4 regions of the Rhizobium sp. A37_96 genome follow, and region 4 is predicted to be linked to each of the others. Evidence: predicted binding sites of a transcription regulator. Region 4 holds the regulator's gene; each other region holds the start of a gene.

What was found. The regulator PhoB, encoded in region 4, activates phosphate uptake and scavenging genes when phosphate is short. The targets are predictions, from matches to a motif close to TGTCATNNANCTGTCAT.
Region 1: the regulator PhoB is predicted to act here: its motif matches at 1,777-1,793, upstream of olsB (l-ornithine N(alpha)-acyltransferase).
Region 2: the regulator PhoB is predicted to act here: its motif matches at 1,448-1,464, upstream of phnF (phosphonate metabolism transcriptional regulator PhnF).
Region 3: the regulator PhoB is predicted to act here: its motif matches at 1,077-1,093, upstream of ACQZ6J_RS27655 (bifunctional 2',3'-cyclic-nucleotide 2'-phosphodiesterase/3'-nucleotidase).

What each region holds. Positions count from the first base shown of each region.
Region 1 covers NZ_JBNWDS010000002.1:303,441-306,401, forward strand. The annotation lists gene ACQZ6J_RS07940 (ATP-binding response regulator) at 1-1,612, shown strand, start outside; gene olsB (l-ornithine N(alpha)-acyltransferase) at 1,842-2,720, shown strand; gene ACQZ6J_RS07950 (DUF5939 domain-containing protein) at 2,727-2,961, opposite strand, start outside.
Region 2 covers NZ_JBNWDS010000005.1:269,141-272,101, reverse strand. The annotation lists gene ACQZ6J_RS16840 (class I SAM-dependent methyltransferase) at 1-569, opposite strand, end outside; gene phnF (phosphonate metabolism transcriptional regulator PhnF) at 668-1,426, opposite strand; gene ACQZ6J_RS16830 (extracellular solute-binding protein) at 1,650-2,897, shown strand; gene ACQZ6J_RS16825 (carbohydrate ABC transporter permease) at 2,908-2,961, shown strand, end outside.
Region 3 covers NZ_JBNWDS010000015.1:57,483-60,443, reverse strand. The annotation lists gene ACQZ6J_RS27665 (endonuclease/exonuclease/phosphatase family protein) at 1-465, opposite strand, end outside; gene ACQZ6J_RS27660 (PilZ domain-containing protein) at 678-1,037, shown strand; gene ACQZ6J_RS27655 (bifunctional 2',3'-cyclic-nucleotide 2'-phosphodiesterase/3'-nucleotidase) at 1,171-2,961, shown strand, end outside.
Region 4 covers NZ_JBNWDS010000002.1:423,233-426,193, forward strand. The annotation lists gene pstB (phosphate ABC transporter ATP-binding protein PstB) at 1-231, shown strand, start outside; gene phoU (phosphate signaling complex protein PhoU) at 283-996, shown strand; gene phoB (phosphate regulon transcriptional regulator PhoB) at 1,027-1,710, shown strand; gene ACQZ6J_RS08540 (GcrA family cell cycle regulator) at 1,801-2,337, opposite strand; gene ACQZ6J_RS08545 (acetylornithine transaminase) at 2,763-2,961, shown strand, end outside.

The DNA.
Region 1 (2,961 bases), 120 kb from region 4:
CGCGCGCGACGTGACGGAGGAGCGGCAAGCTGCCCGCCAGCGCGAAGATGCGCGGCTGAAGGCCGAATACAACAGCGCCGCCAAGTCGCGGCTGCTCGCCACCGTCAGCCATGAGATCCGCACGCCGCTGTCGGGCATTCTCGGCATGAACCATCTGCTCGCCCAGACGCCGTTGACGCTGGAGCAGGCAAATTACCTGACCGGCATTCGCCAGTCGGGTCATGCGCTGGTGCAGCTGGTCGAAGACCTGCTCGATTTCTCCACGATAGAAGTGGGCCGCTTCCAGTTGCATCCGCGCAAGGAGGCCCTGCGTCCCCTTCTGGAAGGCGTCATCGAGATGCTTGCCCATCGCGCCCATGAAAAGGGCATCGAAATCGCCGCGAGCGTTGCGGCCGATGTTCCCGAGACGATGGAGTTCGATCCCGCCCGCCTGCGCCAGATCCTGTTCAATGTCATCGGCAACGCCGTGAAATTCACCCAGACCGGCGGCGTTCTCGTCCGCGTCGAGCTCCGGGCGCGGGATTTGACGATATCCGTGCAGGATAGCGGCCCCGGCATGACGGAAGAAGAACAGGCTCGTGTTTTCGGTGAGTTCGAACAGGCTGGCACCGTCGTCGAAAGAAGCGCCGGCACCGGACTTGGCCTTGCCATTTCCGCCCGCATCCTGCGCGAATTTGGGGGCAGGCTCAGCGTCGCCAGCGAGCGCGGCGGAGGCAGCGAGTTCATCATTTCCTTTCCGGTTGGCCTCGTCGCCGAGGATGGATACGACCGGCGCGATACAGTGCTCAAGGGATCGCGCGTCCTGCTGCTGGCTCCCGAAGGCGCGGCGAGCACCGCCATCATGCGAACCATCCAGACCCTCGGCGGTCATTGCAAGCTGATCGGCGCCCGCGACATGGACGACCTGCTGCGGTCCTTCCCGATGGGCGAGGAGGGGATCTGGACGGATCTCATCGTCGATCATCGCATGGCGCCCTGGTACTTCCGCGAGGGAAGCGCGCTTGCCGTGCCGATGCTGCGCAAGATCTTCCTGGTCAATCCCGAGGAACGCAACACTCATCCGCTCGATCTCTTCGACGCCTGGCTCATCCGGCCGCTGCGCGAGCAGTCGTTGATCGATGTGCTGAGCGGCCGCATGCGCGGCATGGAAAAACGCGACGCCTTGATCGAGGCGGTCTCCGAGATCGGCATAACGACGCCGGAGGCCGAAGACCGCGCGCTGGACATCCTGCTTGGCGAGGATGATCCGGTCAACGCGATGCTGGTTCGGGCCATGCTCTCCAAGGCAGGCCACCGCGTTCGCCTCGTCGAGGACTTCGACGCCCTGCGCGCCCGGGCGGAAAATGCCGAAGCGCGGCCCGAAGTGCTGGTGACCGATTTCAACATGCCCGGCGGCACGGGTGCGGCCGTGCTCGCGGAATTGCGGGCCCACGAGCGCCGGCACGGCTTGCCGACGCTTCCGATCGTCGTGCTCACGGCGGATAGCCGCGACGCGATCCGCCGTCAGGCGCTGCTGGCCGGCGCCGATGCCGTCATCGTCAAGCCGGTCGACCCTGAAAGGCTGGCGGCGACGCTGCAGAGCCTGTCCAGATCGGTTTTCGAACGCGCCTAGGGCTTTTCCATCTTCCGGCGAAGTTAACGGAAGCCGGCTCATCAATGCCCGATGGCGGCCGGCGTTCGAATTCAACCTGCGGCAATTGCCGTCGCTAAATTGGGGACGGTGCGCCCATTGCAAATTTTGCAATGGGCACGCTTCTTGCTTTTAGCCAGGCTGCGTGTCACTTTCCTGTCGCATGAATTTGGTTTATGGCGCTATATCGGCCCGCAGGGGGAGAATCGCCATGTCCATCGAAATCTTGAATCGCGAAGCTCAGGGCGAAATGGTTCAGTCTTCAAAGGCAACGGTTGAGCCGGTTGCCAGCGATGTGCTTGGACGCATCGGAAATCTAGAAACGCGCCTTGCCCGCACAGCGCGCGAGATCGATGCGGCTCAGGCCGTACGCTACCGTGTTTTCGTCGAGGAGATGAACGCGCAATTGCCGGCTGACGCCATGCGCCGCCAGCGCGATGTCGACAGCTGGGACGCTATTTGCGACCACCTTCTGGTGCTGGACCGTTCGCTCGAGGGTGATCCGGAAGACCAGATCGTCGGCACTTACCGTCTGCTGCGTCAGGAAGTCGCGATGGCTAATGGCGGCTTCTACTCCTCGTCGGAGTTCGACGTCGACGCTCTGCTCGCCCGCCATCCCGACAAGCGTTTCATGGAGCTCGGGCGTTCCTGCGTCCTGCCCGACTACCGCAACAAGCGCACCGTGGAACTGCTGTGGCAAGGCAATTGGGCCTATGCACTGAAGCATGGCATGGGCGCAATGTTCGGTTGCGCATCCTTCCCGGGCATCTTGCCGGAGCAGCACGCGCTGGCCCTGTCCTTCCTCTACCACAATGTCGTTGCCAAGGACGAATGGGCCGTGAGCGCGTTGCCGTCGCTTGCCCGCAACATGGACCTGATGCCGGTCGAGGCCGTCAATCCGAAGAAAGCGCTGATGGCGCTGCCGCCGCTGATCAAGGGCTATCTGCGCCTCGGTGCCATGGTCGGCTCGACCGCGGTCGTCGATCATGCCTTCAACACGACCGATGTGCTGATCGTTTTGCCGATCGCCAGCATCTCCAACCGTTATGTGAACTATTACGGCGCGGATGCCGGTCGTTTCGCCAGCTGACGGGTATCAGGGGATCGCAAAAATATCGATCGCATCGGTGATGCCTCGAAGCGCGACGTGATGGGATTGCGGCGTGAGGCCGCGCCTTGTCATCAATTCGACCGCGCGAGGGTTGTCGAGCACCGAGCTGGTCGCGAATATTTCGCGTGAGGTGGCGAGATGCTGGACGCGGGACGCGATGTTGACCGTTTGCCCGAAATAGTCCTGCCTTTCATTCAGGCTCACGGCGATGCATGGCCCT
Region 2 (2,961 bases), on a different contig from region 4:
AGCTCGATGCGGATCAGTTCCTTGTCGTGATAGCCATGCGGCGTCCGCGCCAGAAAGCGCGGTGGATCATCCGGAAAAATCCTGGCGAGAGCGTTCGTGACGTCATCCGCGAAGATGTTTTCCTCGATGCGATCCCATACGTTGAACAGAAACCATCCTCCCGGCCTCAGGACTCGCCTTGCTTCGCGATAGGCCGACAGGCGATCCGGAAAGAACATCGCGCCGAACTGGCAACAAACGAGATCGAAGGCCGCATTTTCAAATGGAAGCGCCAGGGCATCCGCCTGCCGCCACGTTATGCGGTTATCCGGGGCCTGCCGAGCGGCGGCATAATCGAGCATAGGTTGGTTGAGGTCGGTGACGACATAGCTTGCATTGGCGGCTAGCCTGGGCGCCAACACTCGGGTGACGGCCCCGGTGCCCGCGGCAATTTCCAGGACGGCCCCTGGCGCCAGTAATGCCGCCCGCCGCACAAGATCGGCGGCAAACGGCTCGAAAATCAACGGCACCATGTAGCGGTCGTAGTTTTCCGGAATCGAGCCCGCGAATACCCTGTCCGTCTCCAACATCGCCATCACCCGCCACGTGCTTGACAGCTTTTCATTTTAGCACATGGCAGCCGGTGCGTCATTGCATCTCCGGGAGCGCATCGCACCGGGCCGATCCGTCAGCCCGCTTCGCCGCGCGCAAGCACGTCCAGAAGCTGGCTGGTATTGTCGATCGAGAACTGGACGCGCTCGCCCGGCCAGACCGACTCGGAATAGGAGATCGGCGTGCCCTTGAGATCGACGTCCACCTTCCTCAGCGCCACCACCGGCTGGGACATGGACTGGCTGAGCTGCTTCGCCTCCTCGCTCGTCGGCAGACGGACGATGATGTCGGTGCGCAGGCGGATATAGTCGGGTATGCCGTATTCGGCCAGAATGACGGTCACGCTTCGACCGCTGCGCCGCGCCTCGTCGAACCCCGGAAAGCGGCGAACAGGATAATAGGCGTGTGAATAGTTGATCGGTTCCTCGTCGGCGAAACCCCGCCTGACGATGTGGTAGACAGGCTCGCCATAGGGAAGCCGCAGCGCCTCCGCGATCGCCTCGGAGGCCGGAACCACCTCTTCCTGGATCGCCTGCCCGAGCGGCTCCCTGCCCTGATCGAGAAGGTTCTGCGAAAAGCGCGTGCGCTCCGACAAGCGGTAATCGAGGCGGCTGTCCCGGACAAAGGTTCCGCGCCCTTGCTCGACCAGCACGAGGCCGCGACTTTCGAGACGGGAGATGGCACGCCGGATGGTGTGACGCCCGACGCCGAAACGTTCCATCAGGTCGGTTTCAGTCGGAAGCTGCGCCTTGGGCGACAGGCGGCCGGTCAGAATATCCTCGGCAATATCACTCTCGACCTGTTGCCATTGCCCGTGCAGCGACTTTTTCTCCATGCCTGCCTTCCGAAATCATCATGTCATTCGAATGTCATATATCGGCTACAGCATCGCTTTTCAATCTCCACCCTGCCATCGAGATCCAACAAACGGCCGCTAAAGTCAATTTCATCATTAAACTCCTCGCATTTAGCCACGGCCCTGTTCATATGGGTGTCATTTGCCATCGCTAGATAAATATTCGGATGTTTTATTATTCATTCGGATATTGGGGATAAAGATGGTAGGGCTTAATCGTCGTCAATTTATCGCGGGCACGACCGCAGTCATCGGCACATCGATCGCCATGGCCGGTAAGGCCCGGTCCGCCGACGCGGCTATCGAGATCTCGAGCACCTGGGGCGCTGACAAACCGTTCCAGAAGGTTGTCGATGCCTTCAACGCAAAGCAGCTCGGCGTAACGGTGACAAACCGTTTCGACGGCGATTATGAAGCCGTGACCGCCAAGGCTGTCGCCAGCATTGCCGCAGGCCGTCCGCCGGCCATGATGGTCACCGGCTGGAAGTTCGGTTATTTCGCCAAGCGCACGCTTGCCGCCCGCGATCTGCGCGAGATCGATGCCGCAAAGGCGGAGGCAATTCTCGCCAATTTCCGCTCGTCCGTGCTGCCGCTGGTCACCATCGACGGCGCGGTCATCGGCCTCCCCTGGGCCATGTCCACGCCGATCACCTACATCAACAGCGAGATCTGGAAGGCGGCCGGCCTCGACCCGAACCTGCCGGAAACGCCGGATACGACATGGCTTTACGAGAACGCGCGCAAGCTCGATGCCGCGCTCAAGGGCAAGCACCCGACCTACCGCTCGCCGCTGTCGCTCTCCAACAACGAATGGACGAGCCAGTCCTTCATCCAGAATGCAGGCGGCTTCATCATCGATCCGGACGGCAAGCTGGCTCTGAACAGCCCGGAAGCGATCGCCGGCATGAGCGAATATTGCGCCCCCGCGCACGAGGGCCTGTGGCTGCCCGTCAGCGACAAGGAACAGACCGCCGCATTCCAGTCCGGCGCTCTCGCCATCTGCACGACCAGCTCGACGGCCGCCGTCACCTTCCCCTTCGGCGCGGCCAAAGCCGTTACGACCAAGTTCCCCGGGCTCGGCGGTCACGCGCGCAAGATGAACAGCGGCGGCAACTTCCTCGCCGTCTACACGCACAACAAGGAACAGGCGGAAGCCTCGCTTGCCTTCCTCGAATTCTGCGCCTCGAAGGAAGGTCAGGCGCTCTGGTCGCAGACCGGCTACCTCAATACGTCGGTGCACGACATTCCGCTGATCAACGAATACATGAAGCCCGCGGCCGCACAGCTGACGGATGGCCTGACCGCCGAGACGATCTGGCCCGGCAAGCGCGGCCTCGAAGGCCAGGCCGTGTGGCGCAAGTGGGTTTCGCGCATGCTGCTCAAGGAAACGACCGTTGCCGATGGCATCAAGGGCGCTCACGACGAGCTGGCAGGACTGATCCAGGCATAGGCGCAGCATCATGCCATTCCGTTTCAGACCGCTGGCCCCATACCTGTTCGTGGGGCCGGCCGTT
Region 3 (2,961 bases), on a different contig from region 4:
ACGCAGGCCATGCATGTGGGCGATGGTGACGGGATAACCGTGCCGATAATCGAACAGGCGGATGCAATGGGCGTTGCGCGAGCGCGGATGCGGCCCGTAGCCATCGGCGGAGAATTCACCATGAACGAAACCGGCAGCCTGGCCGATGACCGGACAGGTTCTGCGCACGAAGGTCGCCAGTCCGAATTCCGAGTCGAACCGCCGGTCGCCGTCGAAGAGGTCGCCCCGTGCGACGGGAAGAAAGAAGGCATCGTAAGCCGGCAAAGCAGCCTTCAGTTCCTCGAAAAGACTGGCGCGCTGCGGAAGCTCGACACCATGATCGCGGTAGACCAGCCATCCGGCATCGGCATCATGCGTGCGAACCACCTCCTGCAGGCACAGAACATCCGCATCGACATCGGCGAGATAGGGGATCAAAGGCTCATGCAGCCGGCCGCCCCATGCATTCAAGGAAACGATACGCAAATTCTGCACCCTTCAATAGTCACAGAGCCAAGCCACACGTCGCTCGCCGGGACGCACGACACCCGTAAAAACCGGCGATCCTCCGATTGCGTATACCGATCATGGTGTCGATTCGAGACGCCAGACTACAATTTTAGCGATCATGCTAAGCATCTCTCAATGCACATCTGCTATCCAAAAACGGAAAGAGATGCGCAAGCTGGGATATCACCATGCAACACTTTTCGAAATCTGTGTTCCAAGGCAATCTGAAAATCAAGTCGCGAGGCTCCTCCCGCCATCACACCCGGCTGATGGGACAGGTCCGATATTTCACCAAGCTCGTCACGGGTCGCGTGGTCGATATCTCCACGAACGGTATTGCTCTCGATCTTCAGGCGCCGCTCTATGCCGCGGCGGGAAGCAAGGTTCGCATCGAATGCGACGATATCGGCTTGCTGGACGGGTTCGTGCGCTGGGCCCATAACGGCCGCATCGGCATCGAGTTCGATCGATCCTCCAACGCCTCGGCAAAGGTCGCGTCCTATTTCCGCTTTTTCCACAAGGACATAAAGCCGGTTCTCAAACGTTGATCGAATGCCGGCGCATGTCGGCTCGATCCACAATAAGCTTGTCACATAACTGGTGCACACCTTCAAAAATCGTCCTAATCTCCCGCCCGCAAGAGATTGATGAACGACAGCCCCATCGTTGAAGGAGTGTTCCATGTCTTCCATTCTGGATTTGCCCAGCATGTCGCGCCGTTCCCTGCTGCAAGGCCTGAGCGCCACGGCGGCGCTCATCGTGCTGCATCCTTTCGCCGCTCGCGCAGCCGGCAACCAGGCGCATCTGCGGCTGATGGAAACGACCGACATTCACGTCAACGTCTTCCCCTATGACTACTATGCCGACAAGCCGAACGACACGATGGGCCTGACGCGCACCGCGACGATCATCGACAACATCCGCGCCGAAGCCACCAACTCGCTGCTGATAGACAATGGCGACGTGCTGCAGGGCAATCCGATGGGCGATTACATGGCCTATCAGCACGGCATGAAGGACGGCGACGTCCATCCGGTCATCAAGGCAATGAACACGCTCGGCTATTCCGTGGGAACGCTCGGCAACCACGAGTTCAACTATGGCCTCGATTTCATGTTCAAGGTCTTGGCCGGCGCGAACTTCCCGTTCGTCTGCGCCAACCTGACCAAGGGCCAGCTCGCCTCCGACCCGACGAAGGACGACCTGTTCTTCAAGCCCTATCTGATCCAGGAAAAGAAGATCAAGGACGGCGCCGGCAATGAAAGCCCGATCAAGATCGGTTTCATCGGCTTCGTGCCGCCGCAGATCATGCTCTGGGACATCAAGAACCTCGAAGGCAAGGCGCAGACGCGCGATATCGTCGAAGCCGCCAAGGCCTGGGTTCCAGTCATGAAGGCCGAAGGCGCCGACATCATCATCGCTCTCTCGCATTCCGGCATCGACGGCAGCGGCCCGAGCGACAAGATGGAAAACGCCTCGCTCTATGTCGCCGCGGTCGATGGCATTGATGCCGTCTTCACCGGCCACCAGCATCTCGTCTTCCCCGGCCCGAAGACCTGGGACGGCATCAAGGACGCCGATCCGGTCAAGGGCACGCTGCATGGCAAGCCCGCCGTCATGGCCGGCTTCTGGGGCTCGCACCTCGGCCTGATCGACCTGTTGCTCGAAAAGGACGGCAACAGCTGGAAGATCGTCGACTTCACCTCAGAGGCGAGGCCGATCTATCATCGCGACGACAAGAAGAAGGTCATCGCCGATGTCGCCGACAAGAAGGAAGTGGTGGAAGCGGCCAAGGTCGAGCATGAGGCGACACTCGCCTATGTCCGCACACCCGTCGGCAAGACCTCCGCGCCGCTCTACTCCTATTTCGCGCTCGTCGCCGACGATCCGTCGGTGCAGATCGTCAGCCAGGCGCAGATCTGGTACATCAAGGACATGCTGAAGGAGACGCAGTACAAGGATCTGCCGGTTCTCTCGGCTGCGGCGCCCTTCAAGTGCGGCGGCCGCAACGGCGCCGACTACTATACGGACGTCCCTGCCGGCAACATTGCCATCAAGAACGTCGCCGACCTCTATCTCTATCCGAACACCGTACAGGCGGTCGTCATCAACGGCGCGCAGGTCAAGAACTGGCTGGAAATGTCGGCTGCGATGTTCAACCAGGTGCAGCCCGGCGCCAAGGATGCGGATCTCATCAACAACGCCTTCCCGTCCTACAATTTCGACGTCATCGATGGCGTCACCTACCAGATCGACGTGTCGCAGCCGCGCCGTTTCGGCGATGACGGCAAGGTTCTGAATGCCGATGCAAACCGCATCCAGAACCTGCAATTCGATGGCAAGCCGATCGATCCCGCGCAGAAGTTCCTGGTCGTCAGCAACAACTATCGCGCCGGCGGCGGCGGCAACTTCCCGGAAATCGGAGCCGACAAGGTCGTCTACCAGGCGCCCGACACCAACCGGGACGTCATC
Region 4 (2,961 bases):
TCCGCGCTCGATCCGATCGCAACCGCAAAGGTCGAGGATCTCATTCATGAGCTGCGGGAAAATTTCACGATCGTCATCGTGACGCATTCCATGCAGCAGGCAGCCCGCGTTTCGCAACGCACCGCAATGTTCCATCTCGGCCATCTGGTTGAGGAGAACGATACCGATAAGATGTTCACCAATCCCGACGATTACCGCACGCAGGATTACATCATGGGCCGTTTTGGTTGATGATGCTGCGCGCGCGGCTCCTTTCACACAGTTCACCTTGAGGATAGAAAAATGGTCTCCACTCACATTCTCTCTGCCTATGACGAAGACCTGAAGTTCCTGACGCGCCGCATTGCCGAAATGGGCGGCCTGGCCGAGCAGATGGTCAGCGACAGCGTCCGCGCACTGGTCAACAGCGACGCCGCTCTTGCCCAGAAGGTCATCTCGGACGACGTCGTTCTCGACCATGCGGAGCGCGAAATCGGCGACAAGGCGATCGTCACCATCGCTCGCCGTCAGCCGATGGCCGCCGACCTGCGCGAGATCATGGGTTCGATCCGCATCGCCTCCGATCTGGAGCGCGTCGGCGACCTTGGCAAGAACACCGCCAAGCGCGTCATCGCCGTGCAGGGCACCGGCGTTCCGCGTCGTCTCGCCCGCGGCATCGAGCATCTCTCCGAACTGGCGCTGAGCCAGCTGAAGGAAGTTCTAGACGTCTATGCGACCCGTTCGCCCGACAAGGCCGTCTCGATCCGCGAGCGGGACGAGGAAATCGACGCCATGTACACCTCGCTCTTCCGCGAGATGCTGACCTACATGATGGAAGATCCGCGCAACATCACCACCTGCACGCATCTTCTCTTCTGCGCGAAGAACATCGAGCGCATCGGCGACCATGCCACCAACATCGCCGAGACGATCTACTACATGGCGACCGGTGCCCAGCCCGAAGGCGAGCGCCCGAAGGACGATACCGCCAATACCGTCGGCGCGGTGACGGAATAATCTGGAAGCGAAAAAGGAGACCACAGGCGCATGGTTCCGAGAGTTGCTGTTGTAGAAGACGAGGAAGCGCTGAGCGTTCTGCTGCGCTACAATCTCGAGGCCGAAGGCTTCGAGGTCGACACCATCCTCAGAGGCGATGAGGCCGAGCTGCGTCTCCAGGAGCGCATCCCCGATCTTCTGATCCTCGACTGGATGCTCCCCGGCGTGTCCGGCATCGAGCTCTGCCGCCGGCTGCGCATGCGGCCGGAGACGGAGCGCCTGCCGATCATCATGCTCACCGCCCGCGGCGAGGAAAGCGAGCGCGTGCGCGGCCTTTCCACCGGCGCGGACGATTATGTCGTCAAGCCGTTTTCGACGCCGGAGCTGATGGCCCGCGTCAAGGCGATGCTGCGGCGCGCCCGTCCGGAGGTGCTCTCCACGGTGCTGCGTTGCGGCGATATCGAGCTGGACCGCGAAACCCATCGCGTCCACCGCAAGAGCCGCGAAGTGCGGTTGGGGCCGACGGAATTCCGCCTGCTGGAATTCCTGATGTCCTCGCCGGGCCGCGTCTTCTCGCGCTCGCAGCTGCTGGACGGCGTATGGGGGCACGATATCTATGTCGACGAACGCACCGTCGACGTCCATGTCGGCCGCCTGCGCAAGGCGCTCAACTTCTCCAATATGCAGGATGTCATCCGCACCGTTCGCGGCGCGGGCTATTCCATGGAGGCCTGAGCGGCAAGGCCCGCTCAGGCATCGACATAGCGGCGGAAACAGAAAACGGGCCTCAAGGGCCCGTTTCTTTTGTCTCGGCGATGATAGATCTCAGCCGCGTGGTTGAGCCGGCCGGCGCCGTTCGTGCACGGGCTGGTAGGCCAGGCGCTGATGATAGCCGCAATAGGGCGATGCATCCGGGCTCTCGTTGCCGCAGAAGTGGAAATCGTCCTTCAGCGGATCGCCGACCGGCCACTTGCAGGTGCGCTCCGTCAGCTCCGTCAGGCCGAGGCGACGGGAGATCGGGACGACGACGTTGGAAGCCGGACGATATTGGATTTCATTGACCGTATCGACGTCGATCTCTTCCTTCAGCATGGTCGCGCCCTGCTGCCGGGCAACCACCGTGCGCGTCGCAACGCGCGAGCCGAAGCTGGCAGGGCGAGGTGCCGTGGCGTTGCGTTTCGGCGTGCGGGCAGCGGTCGCCGTGCCGCCAGCCTTCGCTCGGCCGGGGAGGTTCAGGCGGTGCACCTTGCCGATGACGGCATTACGGCTTACGCCACCAAGCTGCGCCGCGATCTGGCTGGCGCTCAAACCTTCGGACCATAGCTTTTTCAGCTTCTCGACGCGTTCGTCTGTCCAATTCATGCCCTGTCTCCGCTGCCGCGTTTCCGATGGCAGAATCCCTCACCATTGCCTCGCATGGGAACGAGACGCGAAACGCTCTAAAATTGTGGTGACTAGTTCCGCCGCATGCAGTCTAGCAATTGGTTTTTAACCTAGTGTGAGGCTGACTCCGTGACAAGAGTCGCGGGAATCTTGTGGAATCGATTTCGAGGTTTTCCCCAACTTGCTGTCCGGGCGTGGCATTTCTGCAATAGGCGCTGCAGAACCCATCTCTTTTGGCCGGCAGCGCTTTCTCGCACCTGCTAAACCGCCAGTTTTGTTGACATCGCGGTGCAAAACATCAATAGTGCGCAAGCCGCCGCAAGGCGGCATTTTTGATTTTTTCGGGTCCGTTTCATCAAACGGAAGCGATTGGTCCTTAAAGTTGTGATCGAGGAGAAATGGCCATGGCAGAGACCGCGCCGCTTTATGATACCTACATGCGTGCTCCGCTGCGGTTCGAGCGAGGCGAGGGCGTCTGGCTGGTGACCGAAAATGGCGAACGCTATCTCGATTTCGCGGCTGGCGTGGCGGTCAATTCGCTCGGTCATGCGCACCCCCATCTCGTCGCGGAATTGAAGGCGCAGGCCGACAAGGTCTGGCATC